4 regions of the Colwellia sp. BRX8-4 genome follow, and region 2 is predicted to be linked to each of the others. Evidence: predicted binding sites of a transcription regulator. Region 2 holds the regulator's gene; each other region holds the start of a gene.
The links. Region 2 encodes MetJ, which represses methionine synthesis genes. Its sites were predicted from a motif close to TAGACGTCTAGACGTCTA; they were not measured.
Positions count from the first base shown of each region.

Region 1: the regulator MetJ is predicted to act here: its motif matches at 4,654-4,671, upstream of serA (phosphoglycerate dehydrogenase).
Region 3: the regulator MetJ is predicted to act here: its motif matches at 2,609-2,626, upstream of msrA (peptide-methionine (S)-S-oxide reductase MsrA).
Region 4: the regulator MetJ is predicted to act here: its motif matches at 4,089-4,106, upstream of metA (homoserine O-succinyltransferase).

Region 1 covers NZ_JACGVS010000002.1:332,051-339,736, reverse strand. Annotated here, with positions in the region: gene H4J56_RS03305 (SLBB domain-containing protein) at 1-1,218, opposite strand, end outside; gene H4J56_RS03300 (peptide MFS transporter) at 1,655-3,187, shown strand; gene H4J56_RS03295 (5-formyltetrahydrofolate cyclo-ligase) at 3,312-3,914, shown strand; gene rpiA (ribose-5-phosphate isomerase RpiA) at 3,966-4,622, shown strand; gene serA (phosphoglycerate dehydrogenase) at 4,730-5,959, shown strand; gene H4J56_RS03280 (L,D-transpeptidase family protein) at 6,995-7,686, opposite strand, start outside.
Region 2 covers NZ_JACGVS010000013.1:82,563-90,248, forward strand. Annotated here, with positions in the region: gene H4J56_RS12220 (DUF2065 domain-containing protein) at 1-50, shown strand, start outside; gene H4J56_RS12225 (adenylosuccinate synthase) at 195-1,493, shown strand; gene H4J56_RS12230 (malic enzyme-like NAD(P)-binding protein) at 2,050-3,291, shown strand; gene H4J56_RS12235 (hypothetical protein) at 3,538-3,891, shown strand; gene metJ (met regulon transcriptional regulator MetJ) at 3,914-4,243, opposite strand; gene metB (cystathionine gamma-synthase) at 4,427-5,584, shown strand; gene metL (bifunctional aspartate kinase/homoserine dehydrogenase II) at 5,625-7,686, shown strand, end outside.
Region 3 covers NZ_JACGVS010000002.1:320-8,005, forward strand. Annotated here, with positions in the region: gene H4J56_RS01800 (acyl-CoA dehydrogenase family protein) at 1-925, shown strand, start outside; gene H4J56_RS01805 (tetratricopeptide repeat protein) at 1,071-1,919, shown strand; gene msrA (peptide-methionine (S)-S-oxide reductase MsrA) at 2,019-2,564, opposite strand; gene H4J56_RS01815 (HAMP domain-containing sensor histidine kinase) at 2,728-3,990, shown strand; gene H4J56_RS01820 (response regulator transcription factor) at 3,987-4,559, shown strand; gene H4J56_RS01825 (DUF3083 family protein) at 4,563-5,681, opposite strand; gene H4J56_RS01830 (DUF3820 family protein) at 5,809-6,051, shown strand; gene rmf (ribosome modulation factor) at 6,297-6,473, shown strand; gene ung (uracil-DNA glycosylase) at 6,549-7,238, opposite strand; gene thrC (threonine synthase) at 7,305-7,686, opposite strand, start outside.
Region 4 covers NZ_JACGVS010000026.1:31,743-39,428, reverse strand. Annotated here, with positions in the region: gene mutS (DNA mismatch repair protein MutS) at 1-2,460, opposite strand, end outside; gene recA (recombinase RecA) at 2,798-3,835, shown strand; gene metA (homoserine O-succinyltransferase) at 4,291-5,238, shown strand; gene metH (methionine synthase) at 5,298-7,686, shown strand, end outside.

The DNA.
Region 1 (7,686 bases), on a different contig from region 2:
GTCAGCATTGGTAATAACATCGGATAACAACATATTTTGTTGCAACTGGTATTTACCTGGACGCGCTACAGCGCCTATTAAAGTAATTGAATCGACATATAAATCTGAGCTTTTTAACACTCTAATAAAATCGCCCGCTTGAACTTTTTCAGCTTTTTGGGCTTTATCAGATAAATCAATATTTAGGATACTGCGTAAATCGCTTTTGTTATAACGCTCTACGATGGTAGATTTTGGGTAAGCCGCGGGTAAAAGTCCGCCAGCCATTTTAATGACATTAGAAAAATCGTCTGATTGGCTCAATTCATAAATAGCAGGACGTCTAACTTCTCCGGCAATTGACACAGACTTGCCTTGAGGGGGAATAAAAACCACATCGCCTGATTGCAACAAAATATCACTTGATGAATCACCTTCAATTAATAAGTCATATAAATCGACTTGTTGAATTAGCTTCCCTGAACGTTTTACTTGAATATTTCTTAATGAGCCAATATCACTGACACCACCTGCAGCAAAAATGGCATGGGTAACTGAAGATAATGAACTTAACGTATAGGGGCCAGGTTTATAAGCTTCACCTAAAACAAATATACGCATAGAGCGTAATTCGGCTAAACTAACCACCACATTAACACCAATAATTTTTTGTTGAATTTTATTAACAACAAAAGTCTTTAATTCTGAAAATGTTAATCCTGCAACGCTAATGGGGCCCAGATTAGGAAAAACCAACTCACCTTCACGTGTCACCGTTAATTGCATTTCTCGGTTTTCTTTACCAAACACCTGTATTGAAACTGAGTCTCCCGTACCTAAGATATAGCCCTCTGGAATGGCAATATCCATAACCGGAGAAAATGTTGTTGGCGAATTTGCAAATACATCTAAACCAAACCGTGGCAAGGTCTTAAAAATGGCTTCAGCTTTCTCTGTTTCTTCTGCATCTTTGGCTTTAAGGTTTTCATTGTTCAGGCTATTTATATCGCGTGGCATTACCTGTGTATTAATAGGAGAGCTTTGTGTATTACTTCCTGATAACTGAGCCTCAATAGCATTTAAATCTACGCCCATACTTTTGGCTAATGCTTGTTGTTGAGATTTAGGTAACTTTTTAAATTGTTCAATTTGCTGAGCAGACACTTGCTGGGCATGTAAATTTAAAGAAAGCGCAAAAAGTAAAAAGGTTGCTATAAGATAGCGAGTAATGTTCATCATTGGGGCAATAAATTTCCTATAAATGCGAGGTATAACATTAGCTCAATACTTATAAACCATAAAAATTAATAATGGCCAAATATATTGACTAAATAAGTTCTAAAATTAACGTCTGGAGTTTATCAGTAACAAGCTATTGAATAAAGTAACTTGCTTACCTTTTATGGCGTCAAATAATTAATTTTGGAGAGTCTGTTTATTATTTTTCTTTCTAAAAGTATCAAAAGTAACTAAAACATTACATCTGCTTAATCAAATCTCGGTGCCAAACTATTGCCTTTCATGGCAAGCACAGGTATAACACACGCTGACTTTCGCAAATAAATTTGACAATAATTACAGCGCAAAGAACTTATTTCAATATTTTAAAATGTTTTTAGCGAATTAAAATAATAATATTTAACTGTAATTTACACTTATCTTAGAGGAATTTTTTATGAGCAAACCTGATTCAGGTTCTTTTTTTGGCCATCCGGCAGGGTTACAAACGCTGTTTGTTACAGAAATGTGGGAGCGCATGAGTTATTACGGTATGCGTATGCTACTTGTATTATTTATGACCGCTACTTTACAAGAAGGAGGCTTAAGTTTAACCGTTGCTTCTGCCGCTGCTATATATGGTTTATATACCGGTAGTGTTTATTTTATGGGCTTACCTGGCGGTTGGATAGCTGACCGATTAATTGGTGGTCAAAAAGCAGTTTGGTACGGCGCAATCATTATTATGATTGGCCATATCATCTTAGCTATTCCGAATGATACCACCTTTTTTATTGGTTTAATCGTCGTCATTTTAGGTACGGGTTTATTAAAACCAAATATTGGCGCTATGGTTGGTCAATTATACTCAGATGAAGATGTTCGCCGTGATAGTGGTTATGCCATTTATTATATGGGCATCAATTTAGGTTCAGTTATTGGCTATGCAGTTTGTGGCTACTTAATGGAAAATGTTGGTTGGCATTGGGCGTTTGGCGCCGCAGCTATTGGTATGGCATTAGGTTTAATTCAATACAAATTGACTACCCCTAAGCTTCAAGGTATTGGTGAAAAGCCGGTATATCCTATGTCAGAGAAAGCACAAAAAACCAGCTGGACAATTATTGGTATTGTTTTAGCGGTTATTGCGTTTGTTACCTATGCTACTTTTCAAGGCATTATTACTATTGTTCCTGTAACTGTCGCTCAATACGTTGCCGTAGCATTCTCTGCAATTTTCGTTATTTATTATGCGGTAATATATTTTGGTAGTAACCTAACGCAAAATGAAAAGAAAAAACTCTGGGCATTATTATTGATTTGTATTGCATCAGCTTGTTTTTGGTCGGGCTTTGAGCAAGCGGGTTCGTCGATGAATTTATTCGCGCGCGATTATACTGACCGCGTCATTGGATCATTTGAAATACCTACGGGTTGGTTTCAATCTGCAAACTCGTTTTTTATCGTTTTACTATCACCCTTTTTTGCTGCTTTATGGATTAACTTAGGTAAAAGACTGGTCAGTCCTTCTTATGGCATAAAGTGTGCTGTTGGATTAATCATTATGGCGAGTGGTTTTATCGTGATGTTTTTTGCTGCACAATACGCTGCTTCAGGAATGAAAGTTGCCCCTTACTGGTTAGTAGCAACTTACTTCCTACATACAGTTGGTGAGCTTTGTTTAAGCCCTGTAGCACTTAGTGCGGTAAGTAAATTATCACCTAAACGCTTTGCAGGACAAATGATGGGCGTATTTGTATTAACTTATTCAATAGGTAATATAATTTCTGGTTTGTTAGCCGGTAATTACGATCCAAATAACGTCGCGCAAATACCTTCGCTTTATATTCAAATTAGCTTATTTAGCATTGGTATTGGTTTAATCATTTTGTTGATTGGTTTCAAATCTAGATTTTGGGAAAATTTGCCTGATGATTCAGAAGCATCTACAACTAACGCAAATGGTTCAACGGCAACGACTAACGCTTAGTTAACTATCGTTCATCGTTAAAGTGACTCTGAAAAGCCAACATTTATTGTTGGCTTTTTTATAGCTGATTTTTACTGTAACTTACTTGTTGTCGTTAGACTTATTTTATAAGGGGTTGAATATCATGAAAACAAGAGATGTGCTTCGCCAAGAAATTCGCTATCAACGCAGTTTATTAAGCGCTGACCAGCAAGCAGAACAATCACTTTTATTATCTAAAAGACTCATTAAAGAACAAGTAGTCAAAGGCGTTAAACACATCGCGATTTATTTAGCTAATGATGGCGAGTTAAATACTCAGCCTTTTATTGATTGGTGCTGGCAAAATAACATCACTGTATATTTACCGGTAATACATCCTTTTAGTAAGAATAATTTACTCTTTTTAAAATATGCTGAGACGTCTATTCTCGTCAAAAACAAATATGGTATTTTAGAGCCTAAGCTTAACGTTCAAGATATAATAACGGTCGCTCAGCTTGATATTATTTTTACCCCCTTAGTCGCCTTTGACCGATATGGTAATCGCTTAGGCATGGGCGGTGGCTTTTATGACCGAACACTTTCGGCTTGGCATATTCAATATCAACAAAACAAACACGCTAAACCCTTACCAGTTGGCTTAGCTCACGATTGCCAAAAAGTGAACACGATCCCCTTTGAAAGTTGGGATATCCCACTGCCTAAAATTATCACTCCTACCACCAGCTATAACTTCGATATTTAATCATCTGCTGATATACTTCTACCTAATTTCCCCTCGCTAATTAGGATTCACATGACACAAGATGAAATGAAGAAGGCAGCAGCCTTTAAAGCACTCGAATTTATTAAAAACGATACCATCGTTGGCGTAGGCACGGGGTCTACTGTCAATCACTTTATTGACGCCCTAGCAACCATCAAAGACGATATTGAAGGTGCTGTTTCTAGCTCTGAAGCGTCGACTCAAAGATTGAAAGCCCATGGTATCGAAGTGTTTGAATTGAATAATGTCGGTAGTGTTGATGTTTATGTTGATGGCGCCGATGAAATTACTGAATATCTGTCGATGATAAAAGGTGGTGGTGCTGCACTAACCCGAGAGAAAATTGTCGCGGCCGTAGCAAAAACATTTGTCTGTATTGCCGATGAAAGTAAACAAGTAAAAATGCTAGGAAAATTTCCACTGCCGGTAGAAGTTATTCCGATGGCACGAAGCTATGTAGCGCGTGAACTTGTTAAGTTAGGTGGTGACCCGGTTTATCGCCAAGGCGTAATTACCGATAACGGTTGTGTGATTCTCGATGTGCATAACTTAGAGATACTTGATCCTAAAAAACTTGAAAGCGATATTAATGCCATTGTAGGTGTTGTTACTAATGGTTTATTTGCACTACGTGGCGCTGATGTTTTAATTTTAGGCACTCAAGATGGCGCAAAACTCATAAAATAAATCTTTAGAGTTTATACACTATATGCTAGTTTAGAAATCTAGCCATCTAAACACTTTATATTTGGTTAAGGCAATGACCACTATAGTCCTACATGAGATATTAGAAAATGAGCAATAATTCATTAGCAAAAGAAAAAATTAAGATTTTATTACTTGAAGGTGTCCACCCGAGCGCTGTTGAAGAGTTAAAAATGAAAGGCTACAGCAATATTGAATGTATTAGTACATCGCTTGCTGAAGAAGATTTGATCAAAAAAATTGCTAATGTTCACTTTATTGGTATTCGTTCTCGTACTCAGTTAACTGACCATGTACTAAGCCATGCTAAAAAACTCGCGGCTATTGGTTGTTTCTGTATTGGTACTAACCAAGTTGAAATTAAAGCGGCACAAAAACGTGGCATTCCAGTCTTTAATGCCCCGTTTTCAAATACACGATCGGTTGCCGAACTAGTATTAGGTGAAACCTTATTATTATTACGTGGTATTCCTGAAAAAAGCGCAAAAGCTCATCGTGGTGAATGGAATAAATCTGCGGCTGGCTCGGTAGAAGCTCGTGGCAAAACTTTAGGTATTATTGGTTACGGCCATATTGGCATGCAATTAGGCATTTTAGCTGAAACTTTAGGTATGCGAGTACGCTTTTATGATATCGAAACCAAACTTCCGTTAGGTAATGCGAGCCAAGCATCAAGTTTAAAAGTTTTATTAAAAGAAGCTGATGTAGTTAGCTTACACGTACCTGAAACAGTTCAAACTCAAAACATGATGGCAGCAAAAGAATTTGCACTCATGAAAGACGGTGTTATTTTTATTAATGCTTCTCGTGGCACTGTCGTTGATATTGATGCATTAGCAGAAGCGCTTAAAAGTAAAAAAGTCGCTGGCGCAGCAATTGATGTTTTCCCTGTTGAACCTAAAGGTAATGATGAAGAGTTTATTTCACCATTACGCGCATTCGACAACGTTATTTTGACACCACATATTGGTGGAAGTACCAAAGAAGCCCAGTCTAACATCGGCTTAGAAGTTGCCAGCAAAATGGCAAAATACTCTGATAACGGCTCAACACTTTCGGCAGTAAACTTCCCTGAAGTTTCTTTGCCTGGTCATACGGGAACAAGCCGCTTATTACATATACACCGTAATCAACCGGGCGTGTTAACCCAAATTAACCAAGCATTTGCTAAGCACAATATTAATATTGCTGCACAGTACTTACAAACAGACGATCAAATTGGTTATGTAGTTATTGATATTGAAGCACAAGATAGTGTATTAGCATTACGTGAATTAAAACAAATTGACGGCACAATACGCGCACGTATTCTTCATTAGTTTTTCTGAGTATTTAGCGTAAACAATAATAAACGAGACTTAATAAGTCTCGTTTTTTTTATTGCCACATTAACGATCCATCATTTGAACGTGTAACAAAACCGAATACAGCCCCGATAATACTGAAATGAGTCCAGGATGACGGAGTTTGGTTTCATTCTGAATTTATTTCAGTTTCCACTCTCGTCATGCCGAACTTGTTTCTGTTTCCATTCCCGTCATGCTGAACTTGTTTCAGTATCCACTTTCGTCATGCTGAACTTGTTTCAGTTTCCATTCCCGTCATGCTGAACTTGTTTCAGTATCCACTTTCGTCATGCTGAACTTGTTTCAGTATCCATTCCCGTCATGCTGAACTTGTTTCAGTATCTGGGCTTTGAGTTGTTAAGGACGAGATCCTGAAACGAGTTCAGGATGACGGAGTTTTGAGTCATGCTAATGGTGTTTGCGTTCACGCTGATGGGTGTTGCGTTGATGCTGAATTTATTTCAGTATCCATTCTCGTCATGCTGAAATAAATTCAGTACCTGGTCTTCAAGTTGTTAAGGACGAGATCCTGAAACGAGTTCAGGATGACGGCGTTTTGAGTCATGCTAATGGTGTTTGCGTTCATGCTGATGGGTGTTGCGTTGATGCTGAATTTATTTCAGTATCCATTCCCGTCATGCTGAATTTATTTCAGTATCTGGGCTTTGGGTTGTTAGGTACGAGATCCTGAAACAAGTTCAGGATGACGGCGGTTGGGTTCATGCTGATGGAGTTTGGGTTCATTCTGGTGGGGTTTGAGTTCATTCTGATGGAGTTTGCGTTCATCCTGATGGAGTTTGAGTTCATCCTGAATTTATTTCAATTTCCACTCCCGTCATGCTGAATTCATTTCAGTATCTGGGCTTCTAGTTGTTAGGTACAGATCCTGAAACAAGTTCAGGATGACGGCGTTTGGGTTCATTCTGTCGAAGTTTGGGTTCATGCTGGTGGAGTTTAGTTCATCGTAACGGAGTTGGATTTAATTCTAATTGACAATATCACTTAAGCTCAATTTAATGATACAACTACACCTTCTGGATTAGCTAGTAGTGAACTCACTTTTTTTAACATTTGAGCATCATTACCGATAAAATGTTTTACTGCTTTTGTCATCGCTAATTCAACTTCTGCGCCATCCTCAGGCGTTAATGGACGATGTACTTCTATCTTTTTTCCTTCCTGTTCATAAGACATTTTAATGGGCTGTTCGAATATGCGAATAGGTGTGCCTACGGGAATATTATTATATAACCATTCGATGTCATCATCATACATACGAATACAGCCAGAGCTTGCTCGCATACCGATACCAAAGCGTTTATTGGAGCCATGAATTAGGTATTCACTTGTGCCAATACGTAATGCATATTTACCAAAGGGATTATTGGGTCCTGCCGGGACTTCTCTTACCATCTCTTTGCCATGTTCGGCAAAATAACGCGCGCGCATCTCTGCAGTTGGACGCCAACTCGGGTTTTTACGTTTGTCGCCAATAGTACTGGTTAAATGCGGTGTTTCTAGTCCTTCTCTACCAATACCCACAGGGAAAACGTAAACTAATTTCTCTCCTTTCGGGTAGTAGTACAAGCGTAACTCAGCTAGATTAATGACAATACCTTCACGTTTACCAAAGGGTAGAAGCATCTGTTTAGGAATAACAATATTGTGATCAAGAGCCAATAAAAAAGGATCAACACCGG
Region 2 (7,686 bases):
TTAGCTTACTCGTCGTAGGCACATTTATTTTATGGTTACTGAGTTATTAGACTAAAGAATGACATAAAAGTTTTTCATAACCCCTTTAGTTAATTGAATATTTTTAAATTGCATTAAAAATCATCATTTATTACTTGGACTACTATTTGATTTTTGATAAAATCCCCGCCTAATTTTTTATCGAAATTGAAAACATGGGCAAAAACGTCGTAGTTCTAGGCACCCAATGGGGTGACGAAGGTAAGGGTAAGATTGTTGATTTACTCACAGATAAAGCTAAGTACGTCGTACGTTATCAAGGAGGCCATAATGCAGGTCATACTTTGGTAATAGACGGTGAAAAAACCGTACTTCATTTAATTCCATCGGGCGTATTACGTGACAATGTGAAATGTTTAATCGGCAACGGCGTAGTTTTATGCCCGAAAGCCTTGATGACAGAAATCGCAATGTTAGAAGCCAAAGGCGTTCCTGTACGTGAACGTTTACTTATTAGTGACGCTTGTCCGTTAATTCTTCCTTATCATAATGCTCTAGATGCTGCGCGAGAAATCGCTCGCGGTAATAAGCCTATTGGTACGACAGGGCGTGGTATTGGTCCAGCTTATGAAGACAAAGTTGCTCGCCGTGGTTTACGTGTTGGCGATTTAGTTTGTGCTGATTCATTTGCGATTAAATTAAAAGAAATTGTTGATTACCATAATTTCTCTTTAGAGCATTACTACAAAGTTGCACCCGTTTGTTATGACACTGTGCTTGCTGATGCTTTATCAGTTCGTGACGTTATCCTTAAAATGGTTGCCGATGTCGCTGAAATTCTTGATCAAGCCCGTAAAAACGGCGAATCAATTATGTTTGAAGGTGCTCAAGGTACTTTACTTGATATTGATCACGGTACTTATCCTTATGTAACTTCTTCAAACACTACTGCAGGTGGCGTTGCTACCGGTTGTGGTTTTGGACCTCGTCATTTAGATTATATTCTAGGTATTACTAAAGCATACACGACACGTGTTGGCTCTGGTCCTTTCCCTACAGAATTAGATGACGAAATTGGTGAACATTTAGGTACTGTAGGCCATGAATTTGGCGCGACTACTGGACGTGAACGTCGATGTGGTTGGTTTGACGCGGTTGCTATGCACCGTGCCATTCAAGTTAACAGCGTAACAGGATTTTGTTTAACTAAACTTGATGTTTTAGACGGTTTGAAAACCCTTAAAATATGTACAGGTTACCGCACTGAAGCTGGCGACATTATTACTGTACCGCCTACAGCTGCTGAAGGTTATGACAGAATTACACCTGTTTATGAAGAAATGCCAGGTTGGTCTGAAGTTACTGTTGGCGCAACTTCTCGTGACGCTTTACCTGCTAATGCGATCGCTTACATTAAGCGTATTGAAGAATTAACAGGTGTACCGGTTGATATTATTTCAACAGGCCCAGATCGTAATGAAACCATTATTTTAGTAAACCCGTTTGCTGAGTAATTAGAGCGAATAATTTTTTTCTAAAATAAGACGAATAAAACCACCCCTGAGGTGGTTTTTTTTACCTAAAATAAATTATTTCAATGGCCATTATTGAATATAAATTCAAAAGCAATTAATCAAGGTTATAAGCGATAGTGACAACGTTGATGAAGATTAATTATTAATTGGATAACTTCACCGATAAATTCGTTGTTGTGTATTGAAAAAAAGAAAAATCGATGGCTAAATTTTTTAAGTCAAAGAAGTTTATAAAAGTGGTCATAAAATACGGTGAATAGATTAAGCTGTATAGCGAATATTTAGTTTTATGATGTGCAATACAAAAGGGCTAAGGGTATGTTTGTTATAGCTTCTAGCACTTTTTTATATAAGAATAACGTTGGAACAAAATGTAAGATTACAATAGTATATACCCGTTACTTTTTAAAGATCACAGACAAAGGTGTATCTTGATTGATAACGAGTCTATAAAACTATGCTGTATATAAACAAAATAAAACGTGAAAAATGGCATATATAAGACAATAAATTCACCTAACGCATAGGATCAATCATGACTGACTTTCGCCAACAAGCACTTGATTACCATCAATTCCCAACACCTGGAAAAATAAGTGTTGAATTAACCACGGCCGCTGAAACTAGCCGTGATTTAGCACTCGCCTATAGCCCAGGTGTTGCTGAACCGGTTCGCGCAATTGCGGCAAATCCCGATGATGTTTACAAATATACGGGCAAAGGCAATACCGTCGCTGTTATTACCAATGGTACCGCTATTTTAGGGTTAGGTAATCTAGGTGGTATGGCGGCTAAGCCGGTAATGGAAGGCAAAGCATTATTATTTAAGCGATTTGCAGGTATTAATTCATTCGATATCGAAGTTAAACATAAGACAGTTGAAGAATTTATAAATACGGTCGCCAACATCGCTGACAGTTTTGGTGGTATTAATTTAGAAGATATTAAAGCACCAGAGTGTTTTGCTATTGAAAAAGCACTTATTGAACGTTGTAAAATACCGGTATTTCACGATGACCAACATGGTACAGCTATTGTTACCGCTGCTGGAATGATCAATGCCTTGGAAATCCAAGGTAAAAGTATTAAAGATGCCAACATTATTTGTCTTGGCGCAGGCGCAGCAGCGATTGCTTGTATGGAACTATTAATCAAATGTGGCGCTCAGCGCGAAAAAATCTACATGCTTGATACTAAAGGTGTCATTCATACCCGACGTGATGATCTTAACGAATATAAGCGTATGTTTGCTAATAATACTGATAAACGTACCCTTGAAGATGTTATCGATGGCGCAGATGTATTTGTTGGTGTTTCTGGACCCAATCTACTTTCTGCTGAGCATGTAAAATTAATGGCACCCAATCCAATTATCTTTGCTTGTTCAAACCCAGATCCTGAAATAAAACCCTCATTAGCGCTTGCTGTTCGTGATGATCTTATTATTGCTACGGGTCGCTCTGATTACCCTAACCAGGTCAATAATGTGTTATGTTTTCCTTTTATTTTTCGTGGCGCTTTAGATGTTCGCGCTAGAACGATTAACGATGAGATGAAAATTGCCGCTGTTCATGCAATTCGTGAATTAGCAAAGGAACCTGTTTCGCAAGAAGTGTTAGATGCTAGTGGTGAGAAAAGTTTGACCTTTGGTAAGGAGTATATTATCCCTAAGCCGATGGATCCACGTTTGTGTGGTCGAGTAGCGCTTGCCGTTGCTAAAGCGGCGGTTGAGTCTGGAGTGGCAGCCCTAGAATTACCTGAAAACTATATGGCATAATCAGTAGTATTTATTAATAACGCTGTAAAAGGAGAGCTCGACTCTCCTTTTTTTATTTATGACAAATAGTAGGTCATGGTGCAGTTACTACATGGACGCAGAAAGTAGGAATTAAGAAATAGGGTAACGCAGGAGCAGTTACCTCTTGTACGTCATCTATATTCCTGACAAATCATTAATACTTGCACCTCTGTAGATAATGTCACCGATGGCAAAGCATAACAATATTGAGTAGGACGAATAACAATGAAAACTTCAACGAAAGCCGTTTTACTCTCAGCACTTGTTTACCCGGGTATTGGCCAACTAATGTGTCACGCTTATCGACGGGCTACGTTATTTATTTTAAGTTTTTCTGTGACAGTATATTTGTATATTGAAGAAGTGATGAGGCAATATCAGCCACTTATTAATAAAGTTAAATCAGGTGACGTTGCGCTCAATAGCCAAGCACTGATCGCAGAGATGTCAAAAAATCCCATTATTGTTGACCCTATCTTAATGAGTATATTAACCTATACACTACTAACTTGTTGGTTATTGGCTATTGTAGATGCTTACCGTATGGGCATAAAAAAAGACGCCAGAGCGTCTTTTTGAGGAAGTGTATTAAGACCCTTAGCTACTCGTCTTCAATTTCAAATTGACTGAAGTCGGTAATACCTTTTGCTATTAAGGCTTCGCGCACACTTTTAGGTAGCATCTCTGTATTGTCTTTTGTTAAATCGCCATCATCAGGAAGAGGCTGTCCGGTAAAAGCATGCAGAAAAGCTTCACATAACAATTCGCTGTTAGTTGCATGGCGTAAGTTGTTAACTTGCCGACGAGTACGTTCATCCGTTAACACTTTCAGTACCCGCAACGGGATTGAGACCGTGATTTTTTTAACTTGCTCACTTTTTTTACCATGTTCGGCGTATGGTTTTATATAATCGCCATTCCACTTTGCCATTTAATTACCTTTGTTTAGCTAAATTACTTTTTATAAGTTAGATTTTACTGGTTGTTGGCGTTGAGTCAATAACGAATGTGTAGAAGTTTAGAAGTCTAAAGTTCTTGACCGACAAAAGTAAAGCGTTTAGAGTTATAGACGTCCAAACATCTATTTGATTTTACTGCCCGATTGGAGCAAAAAATGACAAGCAAAAAACCAGCAACATTAGCTGTTAGAGCCGGCATTAATAGTGATGAACATCACGGTGCGGTTGTTCCTGCCATTCATTTATCGAGTACTTATGCTTTAAAAGGCTTCAACAATAAGCGCCAATTTGATTATTCCAGAACAGGCAACCCCACTCGAAGCACGTTTGCACAAGCTATCGCTGATTTAGAGCAGGGTGCTGTAGGCATTGTTACCAGCACAGGAATGTCAGCGGTGCACTTAATTTGTCAGTTACTGACAACAAAAGATACGGTTGTTATTCCACATGATTGCTATGGTGGAAGTTATCGCTTGTTTACCCACCTAGCAAAACGTGGCTTATTTAATGTGCTTGTTGTTGATCAAAACGATGATCAAGCGTTAGCGCAAGCGCTTGAACAAAAGCCAAGATTAGTTTTGATTGAGTCACCTAGTAACCCATTATTACGGCTGGTTGATATAAAAAAGGTTACTCAAGCCAGTCATGCTGTTGGTGCTTTAGTGGCAGTAGATAATACGTTTCTTTCTCCCTTGTTACAGCAACCGCTATTATTAGGTGCTGATATTGTTTTTCACTCGACAACTAAATATATTAATGGTCATAGTGATGTTGTGGGTGGGGTGTTAGTAACAAAAGAAAAAGAACTGGGTGAAGAGCTAGCGTGGTGGGCAAATTGTATTGGTATTACGGGTTCACCTTTCGACAGTTATCTGGCATTACGTGGCTTAAAAACCTTACCACTGCGCATGAAACAGCATCAAGAAAATGCTAATGCTGTTGCAAAATACTTAGAAAATCATCGAGCAATTAACGCGGTATACTTTCCTGGTTTAAAAAATCACCCGGGACACGAAATTGCTAAGCGTCAGCAAAAAGATTTTGGCGCTATGATGAGTTTCGAAATAAAAGGTGGTGTTGAAGCGGTTAAAGTACTCTTTGACAACTTATCACTCTTTACCTTGGCACAGTCATTAGGTGGCGTTGAAAGTTTAATCAGTCATCCATCAACGATGACCCATGCAGGTATGGAAATTGAAGCACAAATTGCAGCGGGTATTACTCAATCTTTAATCCGAATTTCTGTCGGTATTGAAGATGTTAGTGATATTATTAATGACTTAGAACAAGCTTTATCGGCAAGCCAAATTTAAAGTTGTAGACTATTTTTAGTAGAAGAATTAATGAGTGAAAATGACACAGTCAAATACAGTAGAACAATTATCATCAGGGAATAATCAACTGGCGAAGCATGCTATTCATGTACATAAATTTGGTGGCAGTAGCTTAGCAACTACTCAATGTATTGAACGTGTGGTTGATATTATTCGTCAAAACTGTCAATTAAATGATTTAGTTGTTGTTTCGGCAAATGGAAACACTACGGATGACTTATTCAATATTTATAAACTCGCACTTGAAAAAAGTGACGAGCTGTTTTTGGCTATTGAAACACTAGAGAAATCACAAAGCACATTAATTGGTGAGTTATTGAACCCTAGCAGTGCAGCAGACCTTATCAAGGTTTTGTCTGATGATATAACACAATTAACGGCTTGGTTGTCTGATCAGCCAAGCCAACACCATGCAGATATGTTGGCATTTGGTGAGCTGTGGTCGGCGCGTTTATTATCGGCGGTGTTAAGTGAAAAAGTTTGTCCAAGTTATGCTATTGATGCGCGTGACTTTCTGGTTATCAATAATGATAAAGACTGTGCAGTCGACAATCAGCAAAGTAGTCAAAATTTTCAGCAGAACTTACAAAAAGGAAAGTTGGCGGTTATTACTGGCTATATCACTAAAAATTCTCAAGGTGAAACCTGTACTTTAGGTCGTAATGGTAGTGACTATTCAGCAACAATTATTGCATCACTGTCGGGCGCGCTGAATGTTACCCTATGGACTGACGTTGATGGCATTTATAGTGCCGATCCTCGTATTGTACCACTTGCCCGTAAATTACATCGCTTACCTAATGGTGTCGCGAAAGAATTAGGCCGCTTAGGTAACCCGGTTCTGCATGCAAAAACCTTACAGCCGCTCACTAACCACAGCACACACCTTCATGTAGCAAGTAGCTTTGATCCTGAAATTTCTGGTACAGAGATAGGAAAATTTGGTCAAATTGCTAAACAGGAATTGTCGGTCACCTCGCTTAACGATCTGTTACTGGTAAAATCGACCAGTTTAGCCGGTTCGTTTGGTGAACAAGCCAGTAATGAGTTTTCTGCGATATGTAGTGATGTTCAGCAAGGCTTTATGGTTATCCACCAAACACAACAAAAATTAGTGAGTCAGTGGCTGGCGAGTCATGATACCGAAGTATCATTCACACCGGTGTCGATTATAGCGATTGTTGGTCATAGTGTGGTAAATCAAGGTAATATCCAAGCGCGTTTTAAACGTGCCCTCAAACATACTCATGTACTGCAGGTGGTGAACTCGTTAAGTGAGCATAGTATTATCGCCATTCTTCAGCAGAGTTGTACCGGTGAGTTACTTAATAATGTTCATTATGATATGACTAAAGACGCTCGACACATAGGTGTTGTTGTTTCAGGGCTTGGTAATATAGGTCAACGATTCTTAGACTTGTTACCCGCGCAACTCAATCGAGTCTCTGTGTTAGAGAACGTTCATTTAGTCGGTTTAGTCACTTCTAAAAAAGCATTGCTTAATACCGATGGTATCGATGTTAATCAAGCAATGTCGCTTTATGAAAGAGATGCTACGCCTTGTGATAATGCCTTATTGATGTCGTGGTTAACGAACCATCCTTACGACGAATTAATTGTTGTCGATATCACCCCTAGCGAACATTTTAGTGATTTATACAGTGAGTTCTTTAAAGAAGGTATTCATGTTATTGGTGCCAATAAATGGGCGGCTTCTGCCAGTACCGCTCGCTATAATGACTTAGTATTAACCGCGGCTGAAAATAAAAGCTTATGGTTAGGAAGTACTACTGTTGGCGCCGGTTTACCGGTTAACTTTGCCATTAACGATTTATTGAAAAGTGGCGATAAGATAACGGAAATATCAGGAATTTTTTCAGGCACGCTTTCTTGGCTATTTGAAACCTATGATGCCAGTGTACCGTTTTCAACCTTATTAATGGATGCCTTATCACAAGGGATCACTGAACCCGATCCACGAGAAGATCTGTCTGGGCGAGACGTGCAACGAAAATTACTGATCTTAGCGCGTATGGCAGGTTTTGAATTATCACTTGATGATATTGAATGCGAAAATTTAG
Region 3 (7,686 bases), on a different contig from region 2:
AATAGCACGCGCATGTGCAGCAACCGCAGTAACAACATCAGTGACAAATATGGTTGCTGAAGTTATTCAAGCGGTTGGTAATGAAGAGCAAAAGCAAAAATATTTACCTAAAATATGTAGTGGTGAATATAAAGCAGGTGCTTTTTGTTTAACAGAGAATGACGCCGGTTCAGATCCTGCTGGCATGAAGACCTCTGCGGTACTCGACGGTGATGCATACGTACTCAATGGCAGCAAACTCTATATTACCAGTGCCAGCTTTGCTGACATCTTTGTTGTTTGGGCGGTAACGGACGCGACCGCTCGAAAAGGTAAGGGTATTTCATGTTTCTTAGTGGAAGCAAATACACCAGGTATTACGGTCAGTAAACCAGAAGAAAAAATGGGGCAAAAAGCATCACCTACTAATGAAGTGAGCTTTAGTAATTGTCGGATACCTGCTAGTGCCATGATGGGCAAAGAAAATAAAGGCTTTGGCGTTGCTGTCGGCGAACTTGCGGGCGGTCGAATTGGTATTGGTTCATTAGCGCTAGGCATTGGTTTAGCCGCCATGGATTACGCTCGTGCTTTTATCACTGAACGTAAGCAGTTTGGCCAAGCATTATCAAACTTCCAAGGTTTACAATGGAAACTTGCCGAACGTTACACAGATTTAGAGGCAGCCCGTTTATTGTTAATGCAAGCTGCTTATACTAAAGAACAAGGGTTACCCTTTGGTAAAGCCGCTTCTATGGCGAAGTTATTTGCCGCAGAAAAAGCGAATACTGCTTGTTATGACGCTTTGCAATTAATGGGCGGTGCCGGCTATATTAAAGAATATCCGCTTGAGCGCATGGCTCGCGACGTACGTATTACCACTATTTATGAAGGCACCAGCGAGATCCAAAAAATCATTATTGCTCGTGAGTTATTAAACGAAGTCTAATTATTATTAGACTTATATGATACGAAAGCTGAACGTCCCTTTATTGATAGGCGTTCAGCTTTTTGTATTAAGGCACTTGCGCTTTTTATAATTGCCCCAAAATATAGATTATAGACGCTCATCAATAAACTAAATGGAAGTGAATGTGACTACAAATGCCATTGAAATTACCCTAGAAAATTTTCAACAAATTATTTTAGAAGAATCAAAATCGAAGTTAGTCTTAGTTGACTTTTGGGCGGCACAGGTCCCTGAAAGTTTGGAGCTAAAAGATAAGCTAGCCATCGGCTTGCAGGGTTTTGAGCAGTATATATTATACGCCACGGTTGATTGTCAAACTCAGCAACAAATTGCCCAACAATTTGGTATTCAAGGTTTACCTACGGCGATTTTAGTGAAAGATGGCCAACCACTTGATGGTTTAACTGGACCACAAGATGACGACAATATAAAAGAATTTTTAGCGAATCATTTACCTAAAGAAGAAGACTTATTACTCATTCAGGCGCAAAAGTTATTAGCTGATAATAATATTAATGATGCCTTCACGGTCATTAATAGTGCTTATCAACTTAATAGTGAACGTGCCGACATTAAATTAATGATGGCAGATGTTTATTTACAAACGGGTAAAATAAGCGAAGCAGAATCTTTATTAACCACTATTTTAATGGTTGACCAAGACAGTCACTATCAAGCGCTTATCGCTAAACTTGAGCTTGCCAGTCAAGCCGCCGACTCACCAGAAATTAAAGCACTAGAAGCACAGTTAGTGGACGACGTTGACAACATTGCTTTACAACATCAACTTGTTGCGCAATACAGCCAAGTCAACCGACATGAAGAAGCGTTGACGTTACTGTTTCGTTTAATGCAAAAAGATAGTAGTGATGCGGCGAGCAAAGATCTTTATCTTGATGTGTTAAAGGCTTTACCTGATGGCGATCCATTAGCCAATAAATTTCGCAGAAAACTGTATACCTTAATGTATTAAATCAGTACTGGCAGTAGATGCGTGACACTGATTATTTCAGTGTTACGCACTTTGTGAAAGGTGAGGTTTAATTCTCAAGCTGACGATATTGCTTTAAGTCTATGATGATTTTAATTTATCCACGAACGTTTTTCTAAATTTTGCGAGCTTAGGCGAAACAATCGCCTGACAGTAAGGATTACCAGGATTATTATTGAAATAGTCTTGATGAACATCTTCACCAGAAAAGAACTCTGACGCTTGAGTTACTTCGGTCACAACCGCTGAGCTATACATATTGCTGGCGTCGACTTCTTTAATAATATCTTCAGCAATTTGCTGTTGTTCTTTGTTGTGATAAAAAATCCCTGAGCGATACTGGGTTCCTATATCGTTACCTTGACGATTTAATTGGCTGGCATCGTGTAGCGTGAAAAACACTTCTAATATTTCACGAGAAGTGATCGCTGCGCTATCAAAAGTTAACTGCACGACTTCTGCATGGCCGGTTTGACCTGAGCAAACGTCTTCATAAGTTGCTAACGCTGCGCTACCGCCCATATAACCTGATACGGCAGATTTAATGCCGATTAATTGGTTGTATGCACCTTCAATACACCAAAAGCAACCGCCTGCCAGGGTGATTTTTTCTTCATGTGATGACATTAAAATAAACCTTAATAAATTTGATTAAAATAACTGTATAACAATAGACGTTTAGATGTCTATATGTTTTTATCTGAAATTTAAAATAAACTGTTTTTGATCAGTTAAAATTATAAAAATTAGCGTAACATCAACAAATACGATTAACCAATATAAAAATATTATGTCTTTATTTTTTAGAAAGTTTAACCAAGTTCGCACCGTTCTTTTATTGCGCAGTGCAGCAATTATTATTCAGCTGATATTAATACTTTTTGTTAATGGCGTTTTAAACTATCAGCTGCCTTGGTTACCGCTCATTATTGTTATTTCAATTGAAGCTTTATTTACGTTAGTCAGCTATTTATATTATAAATCTGGGAAAGAAGCCGATAAGCTCGCCTTACTTGGGCAGATTTGCGCTGATATCTTATTTCTCTCACTTATTTTGTATTTTAGCGGCGGAGCAACTAATGCTTTTGTCTCGTTATTACTTATTCCTATTGCTATTGCTGCTGTGACGTTAACACCGCTGTTACTTGGAAGTGTGGCACTATTAGCGATTGCTTCATACAGTGTTTTATTGTGGTTATTACCCATGTCAGTAATGCATGGCAATATGCAAAGCCACTTTATTGGTATGTGGATCAATTTTCTTTTTTCTAGCATTGTTGTTGCAACCGTTGTTGGCCAAATGGCACGAAGAATTTCTCAAAAAGAACAGGCAATAGCTGCTTTTCGGGAAGAGCAATTAAAGCAAGAAAAAATTATGTCATTAGGGGTCGCTTCTGCGCAAATAACTCATCAGCTCGCTACTCCGATAGCAACTGTACAGCTGCTTGTCGATGAACTCAGTGAAGAGCTACCAGAGCACCCTGCGATTGTTGACCTACAAGGACAGTTATTACGTTGTAGTAGAAGTTTAGCTGAGTTTCGTAAAATGGTTTTCGAGATTAAAGAGCAAAAGTCAAAAGAGGTACTTTGTGCTGATATTGTGCAAGAAATGCGTGATCATATTAACTTAAATTATCCTGATGTTAGGGTGAACTTTTTGTCTGAGACGCACCAATCAATACTCAGTGAAAACGCTAAAGTATTGGCTGATGCTTCATTATTGCCAGCGATTTTAAATTTAGTTAATAATGCGATTCGAGCCACTAAAGCCAGCGGTAGTGATAAAATTGAGTTATCTAGCTTGTTTGATGAAAAAAATTGGCAACTCAGTATTCGTGATTTTGGTTGTGGTTTTACCCAGTTAACACTAAGTGAGTTAGGCGTTAAACCCGTAAACAGCAAGCAAGGATTAGGTATGGCGGTATTTTTGAGTCATGCAAGTTTAGAGCGATTAGGTGTGACACTTACCTTAACCAATCACGTTGCCGGTGGCGCATTAGTAACGTTGAAGTTACCGTTAGTGGTTAATGATATGCAGGAAAAAAGTGAATGAAATTATTAATTGTTGAAGATGACAGTACCTTTGCTAATACGCTTAAAAGGCGTATGGAAAAACATGGCTACAGCTGTTGGTTGGCCGATAATATTAACGATGCATTATTAACCTGTCATCGTCAATTACCTGAATTCATATTGCTCGATATGAAACTCCATCATGAAAGTGGCTTAAATTTGATTAATCCGATGAGGAAGCTATTGCCAAAGAGTCGTATTATTTTGTTAACCGGTTTTGCCAGTATCGCTACTGCCGTTGACGCAATAAAGCTTGGCGCAGATGATTACTTAACCAAGCCGGTCGATACACAGACTTTATTATCGGCTTTAGCTAAAAACGCTAACAGTTCGTCGCTAAAAAAATCAACATTGGCTGCAAATTCAGCAACAAACATTATAAATGAGCCAACGTTGTCAACCGAGCAGGTTGAATGGGAGTATATTCAACAAGTCTTAAAATTTAATAATGGTAATGTTTCAGCAACGGCTCGTCAGCTTTCAATGCACCGCAGAACGCTACAACGCAAGCTACAGAAAAAACCAACCGTTAATGGCGAAGTTGATTAAAGATTAGTTTTCAAGATTATAAGCAATATGCTGGTGAAACCTTAACGTTAATTCATCTTTATTAATGGGGATTTCGAGTTCTGTCGCTAATAAACGCATTGCCTGTTCTATTTGGTTAATAAACTTGCCATAGCCGCTGTGCTGGGAGTCTTCTGCGGTAGCCACGAAGATAAGTTGTACGTTATCAACTAACTCATCGGCTTTCCATTTACTCACCAAGCCACAGGGACTCTGTTTAGGGTTATAACCTAACATTTGTAACTCACCCATCTTAGAAATTATTTCATGCAAACTATGTCGGACAATGGGGACTAAACCATTAGCGATTAACGCCCCATTATTTAAATTAAAGCGCTTAGCCACCAGTGAAAAAGTATCAGTTAAATAAGTATAAAGCGGATTGTATGGATCTTTAGAATTGGCATCAATGTCGACTAAACCCAATAAACGATTATCAATCGTTAGATTAATTACCGCATAACTTATTGCCGATGCGTTCGGTGTTATAACAACGTTTTGTGATTTATAGCGTTCATCAATCGGCCGTAATTTATGTGCTTGTGTGCCTAAGCAGCCTTTATTTTTAGCAAATAAATCATAGGTAAGATGTTGATGATCACGTAAACGTATCGCTTGGTTAGGTAATTTTGTTTGCTCGATAAAACTATGCAGTAACCGAGTCACTTTTTGATGAAATGCCGCGGCATTAAAACGAATGTCGTCGCCAGAGGCTAAAAACAGCAGGGTGATCTTTTTTGCGCGAATACTGGCATCAAAAAAAGAATTTTGTAATTGATGATTTTGAGGATCGTAATAAAATAAAATTTGCTGGCTGGTTTGCCATTGGTGCATTTCTTGACTGTAGCGAACGCGAACTAATTTATCGTTAGCAATAAATAAGCTACTTTGTATCGCATAGTCATTACTTAGCGTAAATAATAATTGTGATAAACTTTGATAAAAATCATAGTAAGGTTGAGTGCTATGCGTTGAAATATTTGGAGAAATTAACTCTATTAATTCATCGGTAATGGCAAACTCAGCTAAAATATATTGGTTATCTCGCGCATTTGAAGGAATATAAGCTTTGTGCGCCGCACTGCGTTTTCTTATTATAGACATGTTCGTTCCCTGTTTGAAGTTAGTCGATAAACTTAGGATGATTATAAATAGACCTTGTGACACTTTTATGATGTTAAAAGGTTTTGAGTTATTATCCCGACAAGAAAATTTAATAAGTAGAGAAACTATGTTTTCAGATCAACAAGCTTTGCTCGATGCTGTAAATCAAATAATGCCTTTTGGAAAATATGCAGGTAGACCCTTACTAAAATTGCCAGAGCCTTACTTAGTGTGGTTCAAATCAAAAGGTTTTCCTGAAGGTAAGCTAGGACAGCAACTTGAATTAATTTACGAAATAAAACTCAATGGTCTTGAAGGCATGTTAGAACCACTGTTACGCTCAAGTCGCTTAGGTATTCCACAACATTAAAATAATTTTTTATATAAAAATAACTTTTAATAATCATAGGTAATAACGCTTGTTGCTAACAAATTGTTTTATTTATTTAATCTTATAATTAGGATTTCTCAGCTCTCAATCATTAACTGTCGAACACTTTTTAATCGTAATTTTACTTGATTTAGCCTCTTGCTTATTCTTAACTGAATTGTCGACTGCTGTTTTATTCGACAAGTATTAATAAGTATCACCAAGACAATGATGGAGAGTTATCGATGCAAACAAAGAAAAGAGATCGTCTAGGCAGAGCACATTCCAATGGTTATAAAGCAGGCCTCACCGGAAAAACAAAAGAAAAATGTCCTTATCAAAATACGGATGCAAAATCAGAATGGCTAGGGGGTTGGCGTGATGCGTTAACGGATAAAAATCTAGGACTATTCAAGTTATAAGTTAACATCTTATTTTTAATAAAAAGGAGCCCTTTGCTGATGTTTACTAAGGGCTGTATCTTTTTTTAGTTAACCTTATGCTTGTTCAGGCAACTGCCAGTTTATCGGAGTCATATTTTTTGATTGTAACCATTGGTTGGTTTTTGAGAAATGCTGACAGCCAAAAAAACCGCGATATGCCGATAAAGGTGAAGGATGTGGCCCGTTTAATACAAAATGCTTTTCGGTATTAATGTTTTTTCCTTTCTTTTGCGCATGAGCTCCCCAAAGTAAGAATACACAACCGCTACTTTCTTGATTAATGTGCTTTATTACTGCATCAGTAAATGTTTCCCAACCTAACTTAGCATGAGAATGAGCCTGTGCTTGTTTGACGGTTAAAACCGTATTCAGTAATAGCACCCCTTTCTCTGCCCACTGCGTTAAGCAACCGTGGCTTGGCTTATTAAAGTCAGCAAACTCATTAACAAGCTCTTTATAAATATTGACTAATGAAGGTGGGACTTTAATGCCGGGTTGCACAGAAAAAGCGAGTCCGTGAGCTTGATCTTCACCGTGGTAGGGATCTTGCCCTAAAATAACCACTTTAGTGTCTTTAATATCTTGATAACAAAAAGCATTAAAAATATCGTTTTGCGCAGGAAAGATAACTTCGCCCTTTGCTCGTTGTTGAGAAATTACTTGGTTTAGTTCGATGAAATATGGCTTGGCTTGTTCTTGATTAAAAAGTTGTTGCCATTGCGGCTTAATATTTTGATTTATCATGAGGTATAAAAATGGCCGTTAATCTAAATTAACGACCATTATAAACGTGTTTTTAACTGAACGAAATTAGTGATCGTTTAATAATAAATAATCACGTAAGTCGCTAAAGTTAGCGGCCATATCTTTTGATAAAATGGTTTCGCTGGCGCAGTCAGCAAGCTCTTTTGGTAGACCGATTGGTTGTCCTAAAATACTTTCAACCACCTCTTTGAATTTTGCTGGGTGTGCGGTGCCTAAAAACACACCAAATTCACCTTCATCTGCATTGTACTGTAACGCTTTATAGGCAACGGCTGCATGTGGTTCACTGATGTAACCCAGCTTGGCTAACTGTAAAACAGTTGACTGTGTTTGTTCTTCATCAATTGAAACTGAACTAATACAATCGCTAGGAACTATGCCAGACTTTAGCATATGTTCAACGCGAGGCCAGTTGTTAGGATCGCTA
Region 4 (7,686 bases), on a different contig from region 2:
CTCAAAGGGTTGTTGTTCGACATTGATAACAGAAGGAGCCTGTTGTCTTTCCAGTTCAGCCAAGCGTTGTTTAGCCCGTTGAATAACGGTCTTAGGCACACCGGCAAGTTGTGCAACTTGTAAGCCAAAGCTCTTACTTGCAGCGCCTTCTTGAACGGTATGCATAAAGACGATGGTATCACCATGCTCAACCGCATCTAAATGAACATTAACCAAGCTTGGTATCTGATCGGCTAACAGGGTTAGCTCAAAATAATGACTAGCGAATAAAGTAAAGGCTTTAGTTTTAATCGCCAGCATTTCAGCGCAAGCCCAAGCAAGAGATAAACCGTCATAAGTACTGGTTCCTCTGCCTATTTCATCAAGTAACACTAAACTTTTTTCTGTTGCATTATGGAGAATGTTTGCGGTTTCTGTCATTTCAACCATAAAGGTTGAACGACCACTCGCTAGGTCGTCAGAAGCGCCAATACGGGTAAATATTCGATCAACCATACTAATGTTTGCCGCATCAGCAGGGACATAGCAACCAATATGAGCCAATAAAACAATGAGCGCTGTTTGACGCATATAGGTTGATTTACCGCCCATATTAGGACCCGTAATGATCAACATCTTACGTTCATTATTTAAGGTAACAGGATTAGCAATAAAGGGCTCACTAGTCATTAACTCAACGACAGGATGACGACCGGCTTTAATCTCAATACCGTCATTTTGGCTTAGACTTGGTTTAACATAATTTAGGCTTTCTGCGCGTTCTGCAAAGGTATTTAAAACGTCTAGTTCTGCGACAGCTTGAGCAAGTAATTGCAGTTTTTCTAAATCAGGTAACACTAAATCGAACAATTCATCATATAAACGTTTTTCTAAGGCGAGAAACTTACTCTGTGCGCTAAGCACTTTTTCTTCATGTTGTTTTAGTTCATTAGTAATGAAACGTTCGTTATTTTTTAAGGTTTGTCGGCGAATATAATCATCAGGTACATCGTTCGCGGCAGTACGACTCATTTCAATAAAGAAGCCATGAACCCTGTTATAGCCTACTTTTAAGGAACTAATACCGGTACGTTCTTTTTCACGCGCTTCGAGTTGAGCAAGAAATTCAGTTGCACCATCACTTAAGTCACGTAAGACATCAAGCTCTTCATGATAGCCTTTGGCAATAACGCCACCATCACGGATAAGAACGGGTGGATTTTCAACTAAAGCATGCTGTAATAAGTCGTGTAAGTCGGGTATTGGAAAGCTTTTTGACGCTAATTCAGTGATATGTGCTTGCTGACAAGTTTGTAAATGTTGCTGAAGTTCAGGCAATTGACTTAAAGCATTACGTAAACGAGCAAAATCTCTTGGACGCGCAGAGCGTAAGGCAATGCGAGAAACAATACGCTCAATATCACCAAAAGATTTAAGTTGGCTAAATAATTCAGTCGTTAAATCTTGTGACAATAGTTCACTAATTGCATTTTGACGTGCAGTTAATATGTTTAAATCACGTAAAGGAAAATGTAACCAACGTTTTAGTAATCTAGAACCCATTGGTGTCGCTGACTTGTCTAATACCGATGCTAGGGTATTTTCAAAGCCACCTTGTAAGTTTTGCGTGAGTTCTAAATTACGACGAGTTGCCGCATCTAAAATGACACCAGAAGCAGAAGACTCACAAATAATGGCTCGAATGTGAGGAAGCGCACTGCGTTGACATTCTTTTACATATTGAAATAAACAACCAGCGGCCATTAAGCCTAATGATTTATCACCAACACCAAAGCCAGAAAGTTCTTTAGTGCCAAATTGTGTATTTAGTAAATTAGTAGCTGTGTCTAAATCAAACTCCCATTCAGGTCTTCTTCTTAATCCTTGATAGCCTTTTAGTAACTCTGGCGCTGAGAACGATTCACTGTAGAGTAATTCAGCAGGAGATAAACGCTGTAGTTCAGCTTGTAACTGTTCAATGGTATTTGGCTCAGTCAGTACAAAGCGACCACTTGTCATATCAAGATAAGACAGCCCAAAGCGTTGCGATGACTTATTATTACCTTCACTTACCGCAACAATTAGGTTGTCATGCTTATCAAGTAATAATGCTTCATCACTCACCGTACCTGGGGTAATAACCCTAACAACTTTACGTTCAACAGGGCCTTTACTGGTTGCTGGGTCACCAATTTGTTCACAAATGGCAACAGATTCACCCAGTTGTACTAATTTTGCTAGATAATTTTCCACCGCATGATAGGGAACGCCCGCCATAGGTATTGCATTACCCCCTGTCTTGCCGCGAGCGGTTAATGAAATATCGAGCAAATCAGATGCTTTTTTCGCATCATCAAAAAATAACTCGTAAAAGTCACCCATGCGATAAAAAATTAAAATATGAGGGAACTCAGCTTTAATGGTTAAGTACTGGCGCATCATAGGGGTGTGTGAGGATAAGTCTAAGTTTGCTGTCGTCATTTCTATGCGGTAACTCATAAGTTCAATGAAAGAGTAAGGTGGCAATTATGTCATAACTGGCAAATTTAGACTCTATTTATTTAACTAAAGTTTTTACTGAATACGATAATGTTTATGCAATTATTTTACAGCAATAATATAAACAGTAACTTTTTGTCGGGTAATGGCTAAAAGTTACTGTTGCTGTTTATTCTCATTTTTTTCAATGACTTAAAAGTCTCCTTATTTTACTTTTTATAATATAATTAAAATAGTTGTAAAAAAGCTTGATACTGTACGGTCATACAGTATACTTGCTTCATCAAAACGAAATCTTAGCAACATCGGCGGAACAAACATGAAAGATGACAAAGAAAAAGCATTAGCAGCAGCATTAAGTCAAATTGAAAGACAATTTGGTAAAGGCTCAATTATGAAGCTTGGTGATAATAACACCATGGATGTTGAAACCATTTCTACAGGTTCATTGGCGCTTGATGTTGCACTCGGTGCGGGTGGTTTGCCACTTGGGCGTGTTGTTGAAATTTATGGTCCTGAATCAAGTGGTAAAACAACGTTAACGCTTGAAGTTATTGCTGAAGCTCAGCGTAACGGTAAAGTTTGTGCCTTTGTTGATGCTGAGCATGCACTTGACCCTATTTATGCTGAAAAGTTAGGTGTTAACATTAACGAATTACTTGTTTCTCAGCCTGATACCGGTGAGCAAGCATTGGAAATTTGTGACATGCTAACGCGTTCAGGTGCTATAGACGTTATTGTTGTCGATTCTGTTGCTGCACTTACACCAAAAGCAGAAATTGAAGGCGATATGGGTGACTCTCATATGGGATTACAAGCCCGTATGCTTTCACAAGCAATGCGTAAGTTGACAGGTAACTTGAAAAAATCAAATACCATGATTATTTTCATTAACCAAATTCGTATGAAAATTGGTGTAATGTTTGGTTCTCCTGAAACCACAACGGGTGGTAATGCACTTAAGTTTTATGCTTCTGTTCGTTTAGATATTCGACGTATCGGTGCTGTAAAAGCAGGCGACGAAATTATTGGTAACGAAACTCGCGTAAAAGTGGTTAAAAACAAAATAGCGCCTCCTTTTAAACAAGCAGAATTTCAGATTTTATATGGCGAAGGTATTAACAGCTTAGGTGAATTAATTGATTTAGGCGTTTTGCATAACATGGTTGAAAAAGCCGGTTCTTGGTATAGCTACAATGGCGATCGTATTGGCCAAGGTAAAGCAAATGCGGCTAAATCTTTAGCAGAAAAACCTGAAATGGCAAAAGAACTTGATAAGCGTTTACGCGACTTACTGTTAATTAAAAGTGTAAGAGCAAGTGAAAAACCAGCTAAAGAAGAAGAAGCTGTAGAATAAACATTACACATTAAACATAAAAGTTTAAACAATTATTAAGCCACTGTATTTACAGTGGCTTTTTTATATCTAATTAATGACTTTGCTCTCTTATGCCATCGTTCTTTAATATGCTGATATAGTGTTTTACCTAAGCATCTTTACTGCCCGAATACCCCCCCGTTTTTCTACGTAGCACTCTATTAGGTTAGTTCCACCAATATTTACTCGCTAGGGTTATAGATGACAAATAATATTAACGTAAAAAACATTATAGACGTCTATACGTTTAGATGTTGACATAGCTAAAAATACACGTACCATAAAATGATAATATTTATATATCCGTTATCATTCGTAGTGCTCGAGTTAGTCGAAACCTGTATGTTGATTGGTAGCCATAATATAAGTTAATAAATGAAAGTAGAGAACGAAGTGTTCATGCTTGTTTGACATTATTTGATTAGGTAAACGCTATGCCCATTAAAATTCCAGATTTATTACCTGCTTTGTCTATTTTAGGTGAAGAAAATATTTTTGTAATGTCTGAGCGTAGAGCGGCAAGTCAAGAAATTCGCCCAATGAAAGTCGCTATTCTCAATCTAATGCCTAATAAAATTGAAACAGAAGTTCAAATATTACGGGTATTGTCTAATACACCTTTACAAATAAATGTCGATTTTGTACGTATTCACGCCAATGAATCCAAACATACGCCGAAAGAGCACTTAGATAATTTTTACCGTCTCTTTGATGACATTAAAAATACTCAATACGATGGCTTAATTATAACCGGTGCACCATTGGCGTTAATGGAATACGAAAAAGTAACCTTCTGGGATAAAATTTGTGAAATATTTGATTGGGCTGAAGAAAATGTCACCTCAACAATGTTTTCTTGTTGGGCTGCTCATGCCGCTCTATATCATCACTATGGATTGCGACGACATTTAAGAAAAGAAAAATTATCTGGTGTTTTTCAGCATAGCCCTGTTGACCAAAAAGAACAGCTTACCCGCGGCTTTGAAGAATTTTTTAATGTCCCACACTCACGATTTGGATATATTGATAAGTCTGATTACCTATCAATTCCTGAATTAAAGATTGTTGCTGAATCTCCACAAGCAGGCGTTTATGTGGTCGCGAGCAAAAATAAACAGCAGGTCTATTTAACCGGTCATCCAGAATATGACTCAACCACGCTAGATGAAGAGTTTCAACGTGACCTTAAGGCTGATATCAACGCAGTTATGCCCAATAATTACTATATTAATGATGATATAACAAAAGTGCCACACAGTTCATGGCGTAGTCATGCCAGTTTATTATTTACTAATTGGTTAAACTATTATGTCTATCAGATCACACCGTACAAGCTAGACGCAACAAATATTAAAGCAATACACCCAGACGCAGAAATATAAACAGTGTCGGATATATCTAGCCATTAAATTAAGTTTGAAAGTAAAAGTAGAGAAATAGTATGAAAAAATCAGCATCATTTAGTCGTCTTGAGCAACAAATACAAAAAAGAATTCTTATTTTAGATGGTGCTATGGGGACGATGATCCAAGCCTACAAATTTGAAGAACAAGATTACCGAGGTGAACAGTTTGCTGATTGGCATCTTGATGTCAAAGGCAATAATGATATGTTAGTGCTTACACAACCCGAGGTAATTAAAGCTATTCACTATGAATACCTTGAAGCGGGTGCTGATATTCTTGAAACGAATACTTTTAATGCCACGACGATCGCGATGGCAGATTACGATATGCAGTCTTACAGTGCGGCAATCAATTTAGCGGCGGCACAAATAGCCCGTGCAGCAGCGGATGAATTCACCGCTAAAAAACCTGATAAGCCTAGGTTTGTTGCCGGTGTTTTAGGGCCAACGAACAGAACATGTTCTATTTCACCCGATGTTAACGATCCTGCTTATCGTAATGTGACTTTTGATCAATTAAAAGATGCCTATATAGAATCAACGAAAGCACTGATTGAAGGTGGCTCAGATATTATTCTTATTGAGACTATCTTTGATACCTTAAATGCTAAAGCGGCTATTTTTGCGGTTGAAACTGTTTTTGATGAATTGCAGTTACGTTTACCAGTAATGGTCTCGGGTACCATTACTGATGCATCAGGCAGAACATTGTCTGGGCAAACCACCGAAGCTTTTTATAATTCATTGCGCCACGCAAAACCTATTTCATTTGGTTTGAACTGTGCATTAGGTCCGGTTGAACTAAGACAATATGTGGCAGAATTGAGTCGAATATCAGACTTTGCTGTTTCAGCTCATCCTAATGCAGGCTTGCCTAATGCCTTTGGTGAATACGATTTCAGCGTCGAAGATATGAATGTTCATGTCAATGAATGGGCTGAGTCGGGATTCCTTAACATTATTGGTGGCTGTTGTGGTACAACGCCAGCGCATATAAAAGGTATGGCGGATGCGGTTGCCAATGTAAAACCTAGGGAAATCAGCGCCAGGAAAATTGCTTGTCGTTTGTCTGGGCTTGAAGCGTTAACCATAGAGGAAAGTTCATTATTTGTTAACGTTGGTGAACGAACTAATGTTACTGGCTCTGCTGTATTTAAGCGCTTAATTACCGAAGAAAATTATGAACAAGCCGTCGCCGTTGCCCTGCAACAAGTTGCCAATGGCGCGCAAATTATAGATATAAATATGGATGAAGGCATGCTTGATTCGAAAGCGGCGATGATCCGTTATTTGAATTTAATCGCCGGTGAACCTGATATCGCGAAAGTGCCGATTATGCTTGATTCTTCTAAATGGGATATTTTAGAAGAAGGCTTGAAATGTATTCAGGGCAAGGGAGTTGTTAACTCAATCAGCTTGAAAGAGGGCGAAGAAAACTTCCGTAAACAAGCTGAACTATTACGCCGTTATGGCGCGGCTGTTATTGTTATGGCCTTCGACGAACAAGGTCAAGCAGACACACGGGTACGTAAGTATGAAATATGTAAACGTGCTTATGAAATTTTAGTCAATGAAATAGGCTTTCCTGCAGAAGACATTATCTTTGATCCCAATATTTTTGCGGTCGCAACCGGTATCGAAGAGCATAATAACTATGCGGTAGATTTTATTGAAGCGGTTGCCGATATAAAAGAAAACCTACCTCATGCGATGATTTCGGGCGGTGTTTCTAACGTGTCATTTTCATTTCGTGGTAATAACCCAGTACGTGAAGCGATTCATGCGGTGTTTTTATATCACGCAATAAAAAATGGTATGGACATGGGCATTGTAAATGCAGGTCAGTTAGCTATTTATTCAGATATTCCTGACGATCTCCGCCTTGCTGTTGAAGATGTCATACAAAATAGCGATGACGACGCAACAGAACGCTTACTTGATGTGGCTGAGTCTTATCGGGGGCAAGCGGGGAGCAAAAATAATAAGGCTGATTTAACCTGGCGTGAGCTACCGATTAAAGAGCGTTTAGAATACTCTTTGGTTAAAGGCATTAATGAATTTATTGTCGAAGATACTGAAGCAGCAAGGCTAGTGGCTGAACGACCTCTTGATGTTATTGAAGGACCATTAATGGATGGTATGAATACTGTTGGCGATTTATTTGGTGCTGGCGAAATGTTTCTGCCACAAGTGGTAAAATCAGCCCGAGTAATGAAACAAGCTGTTGCTCATTTAAATCCATTTATTGAAGCTGAAAAAACTGAAATAAAATCAAACGGTAAAATTTTACTGGCAACGGTCAAAGGTGATGTCCACGATATTGGTAAAAATATAGTCGGTGTTGTTTTACAATGTAACAACTACGAAATTATTGATTTAGGTGTCATGGTTTCTTGTGATGATATCTTGCGTGTGGCGAAAGCCG